DNA from 4 places in the Brenneria uluponensis genome. Region 3 is predicted to be linked to each of the others. Evidence: predicted binding sites of a transcription regulator. Region 3 holds the regulator's gene; each other region holds the start of a gene.
What was found. Region 3 encodes Fur, which represses iron uptake genes when iron is present. Its sites were predicted from a motif close to ATAATAATGAGAACNACTATCAA; they were not measured.

Region 1 (4,190 bases), 1.7 Mb from region 3:
CCGATTACAGATAAATGAACGACGGTTAGTGCATGTGACTTCTTCAGGACACGGTGCAACGCTATCCGCGCCTGCCCTTCAGACCGGGGCGTCGTGCCCCGGCGTTATAACTATGGGTTACCAGCTGTAGCTGACGGTGGCGACAATGCTACGACCACTGCCATAGAAACAGGAGGTAGTGCCGCTACAGGACGCGACATAATGTTTATCTGCCAGGTTATTGACGTTGAGCTGTACCGCCGCCCCTTTCAGGTGTGGCGACGCTTCGGCCAGATCGTAACGGACCATGGCGTCATACAAGGCATATGAGGGAACCTTGAAACTCTCGGCGTTATCACCATAACTGGTGCCGATATAACGCACACCGCTGCCAACGGTAACGCCTTTCAACGCGCCGTCCAGGAAGTGGTAGCTGCCCCAGGCTGACGCGGTATGGCGAGGAATTGATGACGGGCTCTTATCGATCTGGTTGGCGGTGTTGCTCTCCTTGGTGACCGCATCAGTATAGGTATATGCCGCCATCAGGCTGATTTCCGGCGTCAGTTGCGCATGTACCTCGGTTTCCACCCCTTTGGATTTTACTTTGCCGATTTGTTCGTTATAACCAAGCACGCTGTTGTAAGAGGTAATGTTTTTCTGGGTGATATCAAACAGTGATACGGTCAGTAGTGTGTTACTGCCTTTGGGCTGGAATTTCACTCCGACCTCTTTTTGTTCGCCGGTCGTGGGCTTGAATGGATCGGAGCCAGGGGCGCCATTATCCAGGTTGGGCTCAAACGAAGTGCTGTAACTGATATAAGGAGAAATGCCGTTGTCAAAGGCATACAGCAGGCCGGTACGACCGGTAAACTTATGGTCATTCTGCTGGGTTGTGCTGTCAGTTGTGCGATCCAGTGTGCGGACTTCACTCCAGTCATGACGACCAGACAGCAGCAGATTCCAGCGGTTCCATTCCAACTGATCTTGCAGGTAGACCCCGACTTGAGTCAGTTTTTTCTTGGTGCTGGTCATGAGGTTCAATGCACTGTCATCCACAATGGCAGACCCGCCATAAACAGGATTAGCCCAGTCAAAATCATACTGACTGCCCCCCAATCGCCAGTACTTATAGTCACGATTTTGCCATTTATAGTCGAGACCACCAACAGCGGTATGTTTGACTTCACCGGTATCAAACTTTGCTTTTAGCTGGTTATCCGCGCCGAATTCATCGACCTCAGTCTCTTCCCGTTGCTGACGTCGGGATAGTATCGTGCTGGTTTCTGAACCCCCGGTGGTGTAAACGAGATACTTATATTTTTCATTCAACTGGCTGTATCTGACGTTTTGTTGGAAGGAGAATACGTCATTAAAGGAGTGATCGAAGATATACCCTATTGAGGTTTGTTCCCGCTTTGACTGGTTATAGTTCGGATCACTGACATTCAGATCATAAGGTACCGTGCCGGTACTGTTTCCCAAGACTGTGCCGTAGGCTGGCAGAAAGTTACGGAATCCAGCCTTCGGGTCATCCTGGTAGCTGGTCAGCAGTGTAAAACTGGTATCGGCGTTTGGTAGCCAGGTAATCGCTGGCGCAATCGCTACCCGTTGTTGTTTGGAGTCCTTGACGAATTCATGCTTGGTGCTGGCGATACCGTTCAAACGGTAAAGCAGCGTTTTATCGTCATTTAACGCGCCGCCAAAATCAAACGCCGCCTCGCCCAGATGCTGGTTCCCTGTGCTGAACTGTATTTTGTGGATCTCTTCAGCCGTCGGGCGTTTGCTGGTCATGTTGATCATCCCACCGGGATTTACCTGTCCGTAAAGGACTGACGCCGGACCATGCACTAACTCGACACGTTCCAGCAACCAGGGATCAATTTTACCCAGTGCGGCGCCCTGGCCGCTCAGACCATAACTCAGGCCATCAAGAAATTTGGCGGTATAGCGGAAGCCACGGGAGATAACTTCATCATTGCGGTTGGAAGAACCCCGATAGTTGGTGACGACACCGCTGGAGTAGTTAAAGGCGTCTGCTACCGAGGAAACCGCCTGTGCGTCCATCTGGTCACGGGTTACCACGCTGATGGCCTGTGGTGTTTTCACCAGTGGGGTATTGGTCTTGGTGCCTGAGGCGCTCTCTTTGGCCACGATCCCTTGCAGTGGTGCGGTAACACTTTCTGTAGTGTCAGCGCTGACAACAATGGTGTCGCTGGTGTTTGCTGTATTAGCTGCTACCGCAGCATGCGCCAGCGGCGTCATGAGCAGAGCAGACGCCAAAACAAGCGGCATGCTGCGATTATCGGTGTGCAAAAACATCATATTTTCTAATGGTTTTTTTGTCGTTTTAAACATGTAGTGATCCCTTCAGAAGACGGCATTGTTTTAAATACATCAGCTGTTTTGAACCATGTCGGTTATGGCATGTGCCGAAAATCCACGTTAATCACCTCACGCGATTAGCGTGTGGTATGAATTTTCAGATTGGTAGCCCGTAAACCACGTTGGTTTCTCACTCTCATGAAAAGAGAGGTCGTCATCTTATTGCAAATGTAAATAATTCTCAATATTATTTGTTTTTGTGTGTCTGACTATGTGTTTTTATATAAATCATTAGTTTTGTTAACTAAGTGTAAGCAAATTGAAGAGGCCATAACCTGGGAGGTTTACATGTCAGAAACGCAGTCGTCGGGTTGCGCAGCAGAACTCATTTCATCGCCGACGGCGGGGGTGGAAAACTGGTGGCGTGGTATCGCCAGTATGGGTACGCCGTTAGTGGAATCATTGGATGGGAAACGAGTGCGAGTGACGTTCTTTTGGCGCGATCCTGCCGGAGATGAACGGCAGTCCGCCATTCAGCAGGTTTACATTGATGTCAACGGTGTTACTGACCACCACAGTTTTCAGCCGCAAAGTTTGCAGCGTCTGGCCGGAACGGATGTCTGGTATTGGTCACTGGATATTGAAAATGATTGGCGCGGAAGTTACAGCTTGATTCCGATTACCGGGAAGCAATTGCCGCCGGCGTTTAGCGGTGATCATCAACAACGTTGCCAGCAACAACGCGAGTGGTGGTGCTCATTGTTTCCGCATGCCATTGCCGATCCGCTTAATCCACTACAACCACATCTCACCCATTGGGGCGAGTCTCTTTCTGCGGCTCATATGCCGTATGCCCCGCCTCAACAGGCATGGCTGGCATTGGATCAGGGGCAAGCAACCGCGCCGGACCGTCGGCGGTTGCAGATTTTTCAATGGGAAAGCCTACAACTGCGTAATCAGCGACGTATCTGGCTGTATAGCACGGGTGATACTGAACTACTGGCGCAGCGCCCACTGGTTATTGTGTTGGATGGACAGAACTGGGCCGAGGAAATACCACTGTACTCCGCACTGGAGGTAGAAACGGCCAATGGCCAGTTACCGCCAGCAGTTTGGTTATTCATTGATGTGATTGACATGGATTGTCGTGAGCGGGAGCTGACGTGCAACGCAAATTTCTGGCAGGCCGTTCAGACCGAGCTGCTGCCGTTAGCGGCACAGCACACCTCTTTTAGCGATGATCCGCAGCGAACCGTGGTAGCCGGCCAAAGTTATGGTGGCCTGGCGGCGCTGTATGCCGGTTTGCACTGGCCACACCGATTTGGTCGGGTGCTGACCCAATCCGGTTCGTTCTGGTGGCCGAATCTGAAGTTCATCACCCAGTTTAACGCGTGCGACAGTCATGAACCCGGTTGGCTGGTGGAACAGGTACGACAAGGTGTCGGCGCGCAAACGCCACTGACCATCTTTCAGGAAGCGGGTGATCGTGAACAAGATATTGATTTTGTCAATCAGCAGATGAACCAGGCTCTGGTCGCCGCCGGACATCGGGTGAATTACCGCGTCTACGCCGGTGGTCATGATGCGCTCTGCTGGCGCGGTGGCCTGATTGATGGCACTCGCTGGTTGCTGGCTGATGTGGCCGGATAGGAATGAAACCAACAGATGAGGTGATATGAATGCATCAGGAACAGCAAAACCCGTTTGATGATGAAAGCTTGGTCTTTTCAGTGCTGATGAATGAACGTCGGCAATACAGCCTGTGGCCGGTATTCGCGGCATTACCCACGGGGTGGGAAAGGATATTCGGACCACAATCGCGAGCGTCTTGTATTGAGTACATCGAAAATCACTGGCTCGACATGCGACCGGCTGACCTGAAAACCATA
Region 2 (4,190 bases), 1.7 Mb from region 3:
GCCAGATCTGATTGTGATTGCAGCCACCGGCGGTGATTCCGCGTTAAAACTGTATAAACAACTGTCGGCGATTGCCCCGACATTAGTCATTGATTATGGCAATAAAAGCTGGCAGCAACTGGCGCAACAATTGGGTGAGGCCACCGGCCATGATGCCGATGCCCTGCGTATTATTACCCGGTTTGAACAACGGGTTCAGACGGTAAAAAGGATGATTACCCTGCCACCACAGCCAGTTTCCGCACTGGTGTATTATGAGGATGGCCGCGGTATAAACCTCTGGACGGCGGCTTCCGCACAAGGCCAGTTACTGACAGAACTGGGCTTCACGCTGAGTACTCTGCCCGCTGGCATAAAAACCGAAACCAAACAGGGGAAACGCCAGGATATCGTGCAAATATCCGGTGAAAACACGGCCGACAGTCTGAACGGCAAAAGTCTGCTGCTTTTTGCCGCCGATGACAGCACGGTCAGCAAGCTAAATGCCAACCCATTTCTCAACCATCTGGAGTCAGTAGCGCAGCATCGGGTATGGGCAATGGGGCTGGATACGTTCCGCCTGGATTACTATAGTGCCAGCGATATGCTCAATCACATTGAACAGCATTTCAAAAAACCATAACCGCACGCAGCGAGTGATGCCGGTCGACTCACGGCAGGCATCAGATAGAACCTGTGTTTATTGCTCTTTTTGCCACTCCAGGATTAACGGGCTGGTACCTCACCGGCTTGTTCCTCTGGTTCATTCTCTTGTGCACTACTGAAGGTACAGTGACGTAACGGACGTACGCAGATGGCCAGCAATCCCCCGATCAGAGCAGCGGCGGCACCAAATGACAAGATACTCAGTGCCGGAGTGAGTAACCGTCCCATCATCCCCAGTCCCAATGCTCCCAGAGAATCCCCGCTTACATCCTGCGCGGTACCCAGACTGTTCACCCGCCCCAGCAAGTGATCCGGCGTGTGGCTCTGTATCAGCGTAAATTGCAGCAGAGAAGCGATGGCATTCAGATAGCCATAGCAGACCAGTGCCATTAATGCGGGAAGGATATGCCCAACCAGCCCCAGCGACGTCACCGCCAAAAAAGCGCCTGTAGCACTACCCAGTAGTATCCAGCCCGGCCGCGTCACATGCGATACCCAACCGCTGGTAAAGGCTCCCAGCATCGCCCCCAGCGGGACAGCGGAATACATCAGGCCAACCGCAGAAGGGCCGGCGTGGTAAACGTCATTGGCCAGTACCGGGAAAAGGATACGCATGGCGCCCACAATGCTCACCAGCATGCCAATTAGCACCACACAACCGACCACTTTATTAGTACAGACAAACTGCACGCCACTGACCAGCGCCCGTAGCGGATGCTCCGGCTCACGTGCTCCCGGTTGCAAGGGCGGTAAACGCACCAACGGAATCAATGTGGCCAACGTTCCTATTGCGGCAATGGCGAAATTCCAGCCCACGCCACCTGCAACGATAATCACTCCGCCCAGCGCCGGGGAGAGAATGGCGCCAAGACGCACCGTCAGCATACTCAGCGCCCCTGCGGCAGCGAGGTTTTCACGACCGACCAGCAGCGGAATAACCGCCATTAGCGCCGTCATACCCAACGCACCAAAGAAACCATCCCAGGCGGCCAGCACATAGAGCGCCAACAATGACGGTGAATCAGAAAAAGCATTCATGCTCAGAGCCACAAACCCCAGCCCACAAGTACCACGCGCAAACAGAATCAGCTTGCGGCGATCAAAACGATCGGCCAGCACGCCACCCAGCATCAGACCGATAAACATACCCACGCCATCCAGCGCCACCGCCATACCAACCTGTAGCGTTGACCCGGTCATGGACTGAATTTGTACCGGTACGCCGACTGCCAGCATACCCAGTGCAAATACTGACAACATACGGGCGACAAAGATCGCGCGAAATGGCGCATTGTTTTTCAGCAAGCTGAAATCAAGCAGAATGGACGATTTAGCCATGATTACCTAAACGAAGGTTGAAGGTTATTCATTGACCATACCCTCTGTCAGAGACGGACAGGCAGCTCAATACAAGGTTTATGTCAATGTATTTGATGAAGAACTCATGCTACCATAGCTTATCAATAACATTAATGATAATAATAATCATATAGATTTATATAGAAGAGAGAATGTCATTGGGAATACCACTTCATCAGATTCATCATGACGCTGTCGCGATGCCCCCCCGTTCATATTGTCGTGTTCATACGCGACGCCAGTATGGCGTGGGGATGTGTTTACTGATTATTGTCGTTGTGGTGGCCGCCAGCCTGATACTGGGTGCCAAATCCATTCCACTGGATGTGGTCTGGTCAAGTCTGACGGGTCAGATAACCAACGCAGACAGCACGATTATTCTTGCTGCTCGGCTACCTCGCACTCTTGCCGGTATTATCGTCGGGATAGCGCTGGGTGGCGCTGGCGCCGTGATTCAGGCGCTGACCCGCAACCCGCTGGCCGATCCCGGTATTCTCGGTGTGAATGCCGGGGCCAGTTTTGCCATTGTGATCGGTATTACCGTGTTTGGCATTAACAGCATGGGGTCATGGCTGGGTTTTGCCTGGGCTGGCGTGTTTGTCACCAGTCTGGTGGTGTGGGTTATCGGGACGCTGAGTGGAGGTCGTGTCAACCCGGTACGTTTGACACTGGCCGGCGTGGCGCTAAGTGCCGTATTGATGGGCATTACATCATCTATTTCTCTGCTCAATCCCGAGGCGTTTGATCAACTCCGCTTATGGGAGGCTGGCACGCTGGATATCCGCTCCATGCACAACATCGCGCTGGTCACTCCCGCCATTTTGCTCGGCAGCATACTGGCACTGATAGCGGCCCGGTCACTAAACACCCTCGGCATGGGTGAAGATCTCGCCGCCGCATTAGGCATCCAGGTGATTCTGGTGCGGCTGGTTTCCATCATCGCCATCATGTTGTTGTGTGGTTCAGCCACTGCGTTGGTCGGCCCTATCGGATTTGTCGGGCTGATGATTCCCCATATCGCACGCTGGTGGGCTGGGCCGGATCAGCGCTGGATCCTGCTCTACTCATTCCTGTTCGCCCCTATCCTGCTGCTGAGCGCCGATATTGTTGGTCGTCTGTTGGTGCCGGGGGAGCTGCGGGTTTCAATCATTACTGCCTTTATTGGTGCTCCCGTGCTGATCTGGCTGGTACGGCGGCGTAAAGCCTGAGGAGACACGACATGATTGCTAAAGCGCTGTATTTCAGCACGCCCCGGGACATAATCTGCGGACGCCTATCCAAACGTGTTTTATTAATTAACAGCCTGCTGATTCTGTTAAGCCTGCTGCTGCTGACAGTGGCTATCAGCTACGGCACGTTGCAACTGTCGCCTCTACAGGTCTGGCAAGCCTTCGCCGGTCAGGGTGAGCCTGGAATCATCACCGTGATTACTCAGTGGCGGGCACCGCGCGCCGTGATAGCGCTGCTGTTAGGCGCAGGGTTGGGCATCAGTGGCGGCATTTTTCAGTCGATCATTCGTAACCCGCTGGGAAGTCCTGATGTGGTCGGCTTTAGCACCGGTGCCTATACCGGCGCACTGACGACCATTATCCTGCTCAATGGCAGCTACTATCAAATCGCTGGCGGCGCGGTACTGGGCGGCATGATTACGGCGGTACTGGTTTATTTGCTGGCCTGGCGCGATGGCATCGTCGGTTTTCGACTCATTATTGTCGGCATTGCCATCGGTGCCATTCTGACCGCGTTCAACACCTGGCTGATCATTACCAGCTCGTTGGAACATGCAATGACCGCCGCACTATGGGGCGCAGGGACACTGAATGGCGTCACCTGGACTAAAAGCCAGCCCGCACTACTGTTGGTACCGCTGGCAACCATCGCGGCATTGCTGATGGCTAAACGCCTTCAACTACTGGAAATGGGTGATGACAGCGCACGTGCGCTGGGTGTCAATGCCGAAGCCAGTCGCCTGTGCCTGATGTTGTCTGGCATTATTCTGACTGCCGTAGTGACCGCCACCGCCGGGCCCATTTCGTTTATTGCACTTGCCTCACCACAGATTGCACGCCGCTTGACCTGCGCCAGTTCGATCCCCCTATCCTCGGCGGCTATGATTGGCGCCATTTTGCTACTGAGCGCGGATATTGTGGCCCAGCATACTTTTACCCATATGCAGCTACCCGTTG
Region 3 (4,190 bases):
GCTTCCTGCTGATGTTGCTGCAACTGGCGGCGGAGAGGTTAGTCATGCAGTGGTGACAAACTCATCAGACAGTCGGGTGTTGGCCAGTGGCTACTTGCAGGCGGTTGGTGGAAAGGAAAATCTGACTGGCATTGATGCCTGTATTACTCGTTTACGTCTGAATGTGAAAGATTCGGCTATTGTTAATGATGCACAGGCCAAACAGCTGGGGGCTGCCGGGGTTATTCGTCTGAATAAGCAGAGTATTCAGATTGTGGTGGGAACTCAGGCGGAAAGCATCGCTGCTGCTATGCGTGAAGTAAGTGAAGAATAGTACAGCAGTATTGATACATTAAGATGTTGTGGCTATCGGCGGGATGAGAAGAAAAGCTCATCCCGCTTTCTATTCTCCCTATTTTCGTGCAATTAGGTGAAACAAACGGTTGTTTCCCGACGAGGCTTGTTGGATCATTAGTGGTTATATGTCGTTTTTCGTATTTGAGGAATCAAGCATGAGTGAGGCTGAAGCCCGCCCAACTAACTTTATCCGCCAGATTATCGATGAAGATCTGGCTTCCGGTAAGCATGATCATATTCAGACGCGTTTTCCCCCTGAGCCGAATGGTTATTTGCATATTGGTCACGCTAAATCGATCTGCCTGAATTTTGGTATTGCGGATGATTACAACGGCCAATGTAATTTGCGTTTTGACGATACCAATCCGGTAAAAGAAGATATCGAGTACGTTGAATCTATCAAGCATGATGTCAAGTGGCTGGGTTTTTCCTGGAGTGGTGACATACATTACTCTTCAGATTACTTTGACCAATTGCATCTTTATGCCGTCGAGTTGATTAGTAAAGGATTGGCGTATGTGGATGAGCTCACGCCTGAACAAATCCGTGAATACCGTGGTACGTTGACTTCACCAGGAAGAAACAGTCCTCATCGTGACCGCTCTGTGCAGGAAAACCTGACGTTGTTTGAAAAAATGCGCAACGGTGGTTTTGCCGAAGGTATGGCATGTCTGCGTGCAAAAATTGACATGGCATCACCATTTATCGTGATGCGTGATCCCGTGTTGTACCGTATTAAATTTGCTGAGCATCATCAAACCGGCAATAAGTGGTGCATCTATCCGATGTATGACTTCACCCACTGTATCTCCGATGCAGTGGAAGGCGTAACACATTCGTTATGTACACTGGAGTTTCAGGACAATCGTCGTTTGTATGACTGGGTGCTTGATAATATCACTATCCCGTGTCACCCACGCCAGTACGAATTCTCGCGCTTGAATCTTGAATACGCTGTAATGTCCAAGCGTAAATTGAATCAATTGGTTACTGAACAGGTAGTGGAAGGTTGGGATGATCCGCGTATGCCGACGATTTCCGGACTGCGCCGTCGTGGCTATACTGCTTCGTCTATCCGTGAATTTTGCCGTCGTATTGGTGTAACCAAACAGGATAACAATGTTGAAATGGCAGCGTTGGAATCTTGTATCCGTGACGATCTGAATGACAATGCGCCACGCGCAATGGCGGTGCTGAACCCGGTAAAAGTAGTGATCGAAAATCTGCCTATGGATCACGAAGAATGGGTAACCATGCCACATCATCCTAATAAACCGGAGATGGGCTCGCGTCAGGTGGCTTTTAGCCGTGAAGTTTATATCGATCGTGCCGACTTCCGCGAAGAAGCGAACAAGCAGTATAAACGCCTGGTATTGGGTAAAGAAGTTCGCCTGCGCAATGCCTATGTGATTAGGGCCGAGCATATCGAGAAAGATGAACAAGGTGTGATCACCACTATTTATTGTCGTTACGATCCTGAAACGTTGAGTAAAGATCCATCGGATGGACGTAAGGTAAAAGGGGTGATCCACTGGGTTTCTGCAGCACATGCTATTCCTGCAGAGTTTCGTCTGTATGATCGCTTGTTTAGTGTCCCGAATCCCGGGGCTGCAGAAGATGTCCTCTCTACTATTAATCCTAATTCGTTGATCATTGAGCATGGTTTTGTTGAGGCCAGTCTGGCCAATGCTAAAGCGGAAAAAGCCTATCAGTTTGAACGTGAAGGGTATTTTTGCGCAGACCGCGTCTATTCCAGTACAGAAAATCTGGTATTTAACCGTACGGTGGGATTGCGAGATACCTGGGTTGGTTAAGCGGGAAAGCAGGGCTGGGTACAAAAAAATAAAACCGCCGCGGCGGTTTTATTTTTTGCAGAAGATTTATTTTATCGTTCGTCGTGAATACTTTCATCTTCACGGCAATTACCATCGGTACAGTGGCCATACAGATATAAGCTGTGATTGGTAAGTTTTATACCATGTTTTTCAGAGATTTCACGTTGGCGAGCTTCAATGAATTCATCACGAAATTCAATGACGCGGCCACAATCCAGGCAGATCAGATGGTCATGATGGTGCTGTTGGGTCAATTCAAAGACAGATTTTCCGCCTTCAAAGTTATGACGGGTCACAATACCCGCATCGTCGAACTGGTTAAGTACACGGTAAACTGTAGCCAAACCAATTTCTTCACCCATATCAATCAGCTTTTTGTATAAGTCTTCCGCGCTGACATGGTGGCATGTAGGGTCCTGTAACACTTCCAGAATTTTGAGTCTTGGAAGTGTTACTTTCAGGCCAGCCTTCTTTAATGCGGTGTTGTTGTCAGTCATGCGGATTTAGTCCTGTTACTCTACTTTATCAAGGGAGGCTACCTAGCCTAATATTATCGGTCGGCTCAAAAAAGGTTATGCGTCTCAATTATAGAACTGCATATTCAAAATAGAAACAACGGAATCTTAACCATATTATTCTTGCCTAGCGGGGCGGTCTATAACGTAATGCCTTGTTGATTAGCGAAATATTATGATGATTTCGGCAAACCGATAGCGTCATTGTACCTTGCCATTGCGAAAAGTTAAAAAAATGTATCTACTTCTGTAATAGTTTTTCGCTATTGATGTGGCTCCGGCGCAAAATATTGCCAGAGCCAAAAGAGGACATGATTCAGGCAAGAAGTCCTTTCAGATCTAGCTCGTCGCTGATTTTTGTAACCCAAGCATTGACGCGTTCGCTGGTCAGCTCCGGCTGACGATCTTCATCAATGGCCAGACCAATAAAATGGTCATCATCCACCAGACCTTTAGATGCTTCAAAGTGGTAGCCTTCTGTCGGCCAGTTGCCCACGATAATGGCTCCATGTGGCTCAATAATATCGCGTATGGTGCCCATGGCATCGCAGAAATATTCAGCATAATCTTCCTGATCACCGCAGCCAAACAGGGCTACCAATTTACCGGAAAAGTCGATTTCTTCCAGTGTTGGGAAAAAATCATCCCAGTCACATTGGGCCTCACCGTAATACCAGGTTGGAATCCCCAGCAGTAAAATGTCAAAACGCTCTAGATCTTCTTTACTGCTTTTGGCAATGTCATGAACCTCGGCAACTTCTGTTCCCAGTTGTTGTTGGATCATCTTGGCAATGTTTTCAGTATTGCCAGTATCACTGCCAAAGAAAATTCCTATGAGTGCCATGAATAAAATAACCTCTTGATTCTTAATGGTATGATGACCTTTGCCATCACTGATCGAGTAATAATAGCAGACACTTTCCGCATGAGAAACTTGAATATCGGTATACACATTGTTCTAAGATGAGAAAATGATTAGCTGTTCTTCTCTTTTTGGGTAGATGGTTTTTTAATTTTTTTTAAAAAACTAAATGTATTATCTGCTTGAAAGCATTATTAATTATGCTTAATTTGTAAATTTTATAACTATAAAATCACAATTTATCGTTAAATATTCCTCTAATTATGTCGATTAAAGAGGAAGGTGCTTCTTTATTCTTATTTCAGCATACAACAAAGTCAAGGTCGTAAAAATGCGCTTTGTTTAATGTTGGCTAGTTATCACAACATCTTCCCTATGTTGTTAGGTCTGGAGACTACACATGCGATTTCTGCGAAACATTTCTATTAGAACGGCTATGCTATGGGTGCTAGGTACTTTTTGTACATTATGGATTGGTGTTTCGGTCTATACCATGTACTCGTTCAAAACAATGAATGTAACCTCAAAAACCAGTTCATTACTGGTGAAGAACATGAATCTGGTCAATACCGGCAACGACCAGTATTTTCGTATGGTTACACGCCTGGCTCGCTCGGTTGACTATCGTCGTAATGGTGATAA
Region 4 (4,190 bases), 590 kb from region 3:
CGGCGACTGGTCATCCAGCAATCCAGCACAGACTTCCAGTAACATCCCGCTGTCGTTACCGTTAACATATGTCGGCATCCGGAATTGTCGTGTCAGCACAACAGTTCCTTTATCCCGGTTATACAACAGAATTGCCGCACCATTCCCCCGGTCGTAAACTTCCCGCATCTGGCGAACCAGCTCGCCATTTTTTCTTTTCAGATCAAATACATATTTATTCAGAACAAACCAGTGGTCGGATAAAATCTTCTTTTCAATAATTGTGATGGGTGACGACATAATTGAGCCCCGGCATACAAAGAATCCGTGGAAAATAATAAGCTTGGTAAAACAGGAATGCACGTGATACTACCAGGAATACAGGCGCGATTAACGCGCCAGCAGCGTATCGACGATCAGATAGAGGTTCAGTGAAACAACGATAAATACAATCAATTTTCCCGTGTTTTGTATCAACCGACTGTTGACCAGATTACCCATTAATTCCCGGTTTCCGGTAAATACCAACAGTGGAATTAATGCCAAAGCGATCCCGAAACTCAGCAGAACCTGACTCAATACCAGCACTCGGGTGGGATCCATACCATACAAAATCACAATAAATGACGGCAACATAGTAACAGAGCGGCGTAACCACAGCGGTATATGAAAATGCACAAAACCTTGCATCACCACCTGACCCGCCAGCGTTCCCACGACCGTTGATGACAGCCCCGCCATCACCAGGCTCAAACCGAATATGGTCGCGGCAGCATGCCCCAGCAATGGTTGCAACGTCAGGTAAGCCTGATCGAGATCGCTAATCCCAGTATTACCACTAAAATGAAATGCCGCCGCCGCCGTCGCCATCATCGCCAGATTCACAAATCCCGCAATGGTCATTGCTATGGAAACATCAACTTTAGTCGCGGTATAACGCTCTGCAGATGTATATTTCCCTTCCCGTTGAGTCAGGGATGAATGCAGATAAATCACATGCGGCATGATAGTCGCACCCAATACCCCGGCAGCCAGCAATACCGCATCCGAGGTCGGAAAACTGGGAATAACCATTCCTTTGGTCAATGCCACTAACTCCGGACGTGAGAAAATCAATTCCACAATGTACGCTGCCGCAACAAACAGCAGTAGACCACCAATCACCATTTCCAGTGGTTTTTGTCCACGCTGTTGCAGCATGAGGATCAAGAAAGTCGCAATACCGGTGAGTACAGCCCCTTCCAGCAGGGACACGCCAAACAGCAATTTAAAGCCGATGGCTGCCCCGATAAATTCAGCCAGATCGGTTGCCATGGCAATGATTTCAGCCTGAACCCAATAAGCCCATACGGCAGGACGCGGGAAACGGTCACGGATATGCTCCGCCAGATTTTTCCCAGTGGCAATGCCCAACTTGGCTGAAAGCAATTGGATCAGCATCGCCATCAGGTTGGCCCAAACCACAACCCACAGCAATTGATAACCGTAAGAAGCACCCGACTGAATATTGGTGGCGAAGTTACCAGGGTCGATATAACCGATCGCTGCGATGAAAGCCGGCCCCATCAAAGAAAGTTTAACCTTTCTCGATTTGCGGCTGACTGATTCGACTACACGACTTCCCGGCATATGAGTGACCCTTCTAAAGCTGTTGTTTTACTACTTTTACATTAATGATAATGATTATCAAGTGCATTTAGAACGGCAATAATTATTACTCTAATAGGTAAAGATAATGATGCATTTACCCTATGAAAAACACCGGATTCAGCAAACGAATATTAACAAATTATAAACAAAAAAACGCAATTATTTAAAATTCAAGAATACTTATTACTTCATGCGAAAAACACCACATGAACACAATAAAAAAACAGAGGGATTACAGGATTAAAGACAGGAAAATTTGAATGGAAATCTTCGAAGACAACCGCAGCGAAGCCATTGTCTTCGGAGAAAAGGGAATATTATTCTTTGGCTTTAGACACAGCCACCATTGCCGGACGCAGTAGTCGACCATTCAACGTGTAACCTTTCTGCATCACCATCATGACGTGATTCGGCTGATGATCGGCAGATTCAAGCATAGTCATGGCCTGGTGGACTTCCGGATTGAACGGCACATTGGCCTCATCAACCACATCAATACCAAACTTATGCACTGCCGCTAACAGAGATTTCAGCGTCAGTTCAACACCTTCAATCATGGCAGACAGTGCCTCATCAGACTTGTCGGCCATTTCCAGTGCGCGCTCCAGATTATCAATCACCGGTAACATTTCACCCGCAAACTTTTCCAATGCAAACTTGTGGGCCTTTTCAATGTCAATATCCGTACGGCGACGAATATTCTCAATCTCTGCGCGAGCACGCATCACGTTATCACGTTCACGCTGCTGTACATCGTTCAACTGTGCTTCCAGTTCGGCAATACGCTCATCACGCGGGTCAACCACTTCTGTCATCTCCGGCATGGCTTCCGCTTTTTGCCCTTCTGCCGTTTCCTTTTGATCCAAGACTTGCTCGTCAGGTGACTTCTGATCTTTACTACTCATGAAATTCTCCGCGGTTTTAGCATTGTTCTCGCTAGTTCGCTTATTATGGGGATCAAACGCGGGGTTTCAAGGGAACGATTCACATATTGCCTTAAAACACGGAGTGCCAGACACTTCGGTGAGGATAATCGATTCAATGAACAAACTATTTAACTGCATCGGCATTGTCGGTCATCCGCGCCATCCCACGGCACTGACCACTCATGACATGCTATATCACTGGTTGAGCGACAAAGGCTACTCAGTGCTGCTCGAGCCACAGATTGCCCACGCTCTCAATTTGAAAGACGCCGTAACCGGTAATCTGGATGATATCGGGCGACAGGCAGATCTGGCCATCGTGATTGGCGGGGACGGCAATATGCTGGGAGCGGCGCGAATACTTTCACGTTATGATGTTAGCGTGATCGGTGTTAACCGCGGCAACCTTGGTTTCCTTACTGATTTGGATCCCGACCATACTCAGCAACAGCTCAGTGATGTACTGGCAGGTCATTACATTTGCGAAAGCCGTTTCATGCTGGAAGCACAGGTATGCCGCACAAAGCAGGCCAACAGTATTAGCACAGCGATCAACGAAGTCGTTCTTCATCCGGGGAAAGTCGCTCATATGATCGAGTTTGAAGTCTATATCGATGATAGCTTTGCCTTTTCTCAACGTTCAGATGGTCTGATCATTTCCACACCTACCGGTTCCACCGCTTATTCCCTTTCTGGAGGCGGCCCTATTCTGACCCCTACGCTGGATGCCATTGCACTGGTTCCCATGTTCCCGCACACACTGTCGGCGCGTCCGCTGGTAATTAACAGCAGCAGTACTATTCGGCTGAAGTTCTCCAAAATCACCAACGATCTGGAAATCAGCTGTGACAGCCAGATCTCGCTGCCAATACAGGAAGGTGAAGAGGTTTTCATCCGGCGTAGCAAACATCACCTCAATCTCATTCATCCCAAAGATTACAGCTATTTCAATACATTAAGTAGCAAACTCGGATGGTCTAAAAAATTGTTCTAAAAATGACCGCAAGCCACTTTACTGTATAAAAAACCAGTTTATACTGTACGTAATCACACTTGTTGTTACATACAGGAAACTACCATGCTGGCGCAACTCACTATCAGTAACTTCGCCATCGTGCGCGAACTAGAAATTGATTTTCAAGCCGGGATGAGCGTCATTACCGGCGAAACCGGTGCAGGTAAATCCATTGCGATTGATGCTCTCGGTCTCTGCCTCGGGAACCGTTCTGATGCCAGCATGGTTCGTCCGGAAGCGGCACGTGCAGATATCTGCGCCCGTTTTTCACTGGCTGACACCCCGGCGGCATTGGTCTGGCTGGAGCAAAACCAGCTTGATGACAGCAATGAATGCCTGCTGCGACGAGTTATCGGTGCCGACGGACGTTCCCGTGGTTTCATTAACGGTACCGCTGTTCCGCTTTCCCAACTACGGGAACTGGGCCAACATCTGATCCAACTACACGGTCAACATGCACACCAACTGTTGCTTAAACCAGAACATCAGCGTCATCTGCTGGATGCCTACGCCGATGAACCTCAATTACTTTCTGCCATGCAGCACGTCTGGCAACAGTGGCACCAAAGCTGTCGTGAACTGGCCCAACACCAGCAGGCAACCATTGAACGGGAAGCACG

Region 1: fes (enterochelin esterase) is a predicted target of Fur. The motif match lies at 2,530-2,552, and genes of this name have one in related genera.
Region 2: fepD (Fe(3+)-siderophore ABC transporter permease) is a predicted target of Fur. The motif match lies at 2,112-2,134, and genes of this name have one in related genera.
Region 4: RS889_RS18825 (Nramp family divalent metal transporter) is a predicted target of Fur. The motif match lies at 1,647-1,669, and genes of this name have one in related genera.

What each region holds. Positions count from the first base shown of each region.
Region 1 covers NZ_CP135917.1:1,782,975-1,787,164, forward strand. The annotation lists gene RS889_RS08215 (TonB-dependent siderophore receptor) at 118-2,334, opposite strand; gene fes (enterochelin esterase) at 2,650-3,951, shown strand; gene RS889_RS08225 (MbtH family protein) at 3,981-4,190, shown strand, end outside.
Region 2 covers NZ_CP135917.1:1,796,854-1,801,043, reverse strand. The annotation lists gene fepB (Fe2+-enterobactin ABC transporter substrate-binding protein) at 1-622, shown strand, start outside; gene entS (enterobactin transporter EntS) at 706-1,983, opposite strand; gene fepD (Fe(3+)-siderophore ABC transporter permease) at 2,205-3,212, shown strand; gene fepG (iron-enterobactin ABC transporter permease) at 3,224-4,190, shown strand, end outside.
Region 3 covers NZ_CP135917.1:3,477,063-3,481,252, reverse strand. The annotation lists gene nagE (N-acetylglucosamine-specific PTS transporter subunit IIBC) at 1-313, shown strand, start outside; gene glnS (glutamine--tRNA ligase) at 492-2,150, shown strand; gene fur (ferric iron uptake transcriptional regulator) at 2,222-2,668, opposite strand; gene fldA (flavodoxin FldA) at 3,003-3,530, opposite strand; gene RS889_RS16220 (methyl-accepting chemotaxis protein) at 3,949-4,190, shown strand, end outside.
Region 4 covers NZ_CP135917.1:4,066,783-4,070,972, forward strand. The annotation lists gene nudK (GDP-mannose pyrophosphatase NudK) at 1-279, opposite strand, end outside; gene RS889_RS18825 (Nramp family divalent metal transporter) at 370-1,608, opposite strand; gene grpE (nucleotide exchange factor GrpE) at 1,947-2,534, opposite strand; gene nadK (NAD(+) kinase) at 2,671-3,549, shown strand; gene recN (DNA repair protein RecN) at 3,634-4,190, shown strand, end outside.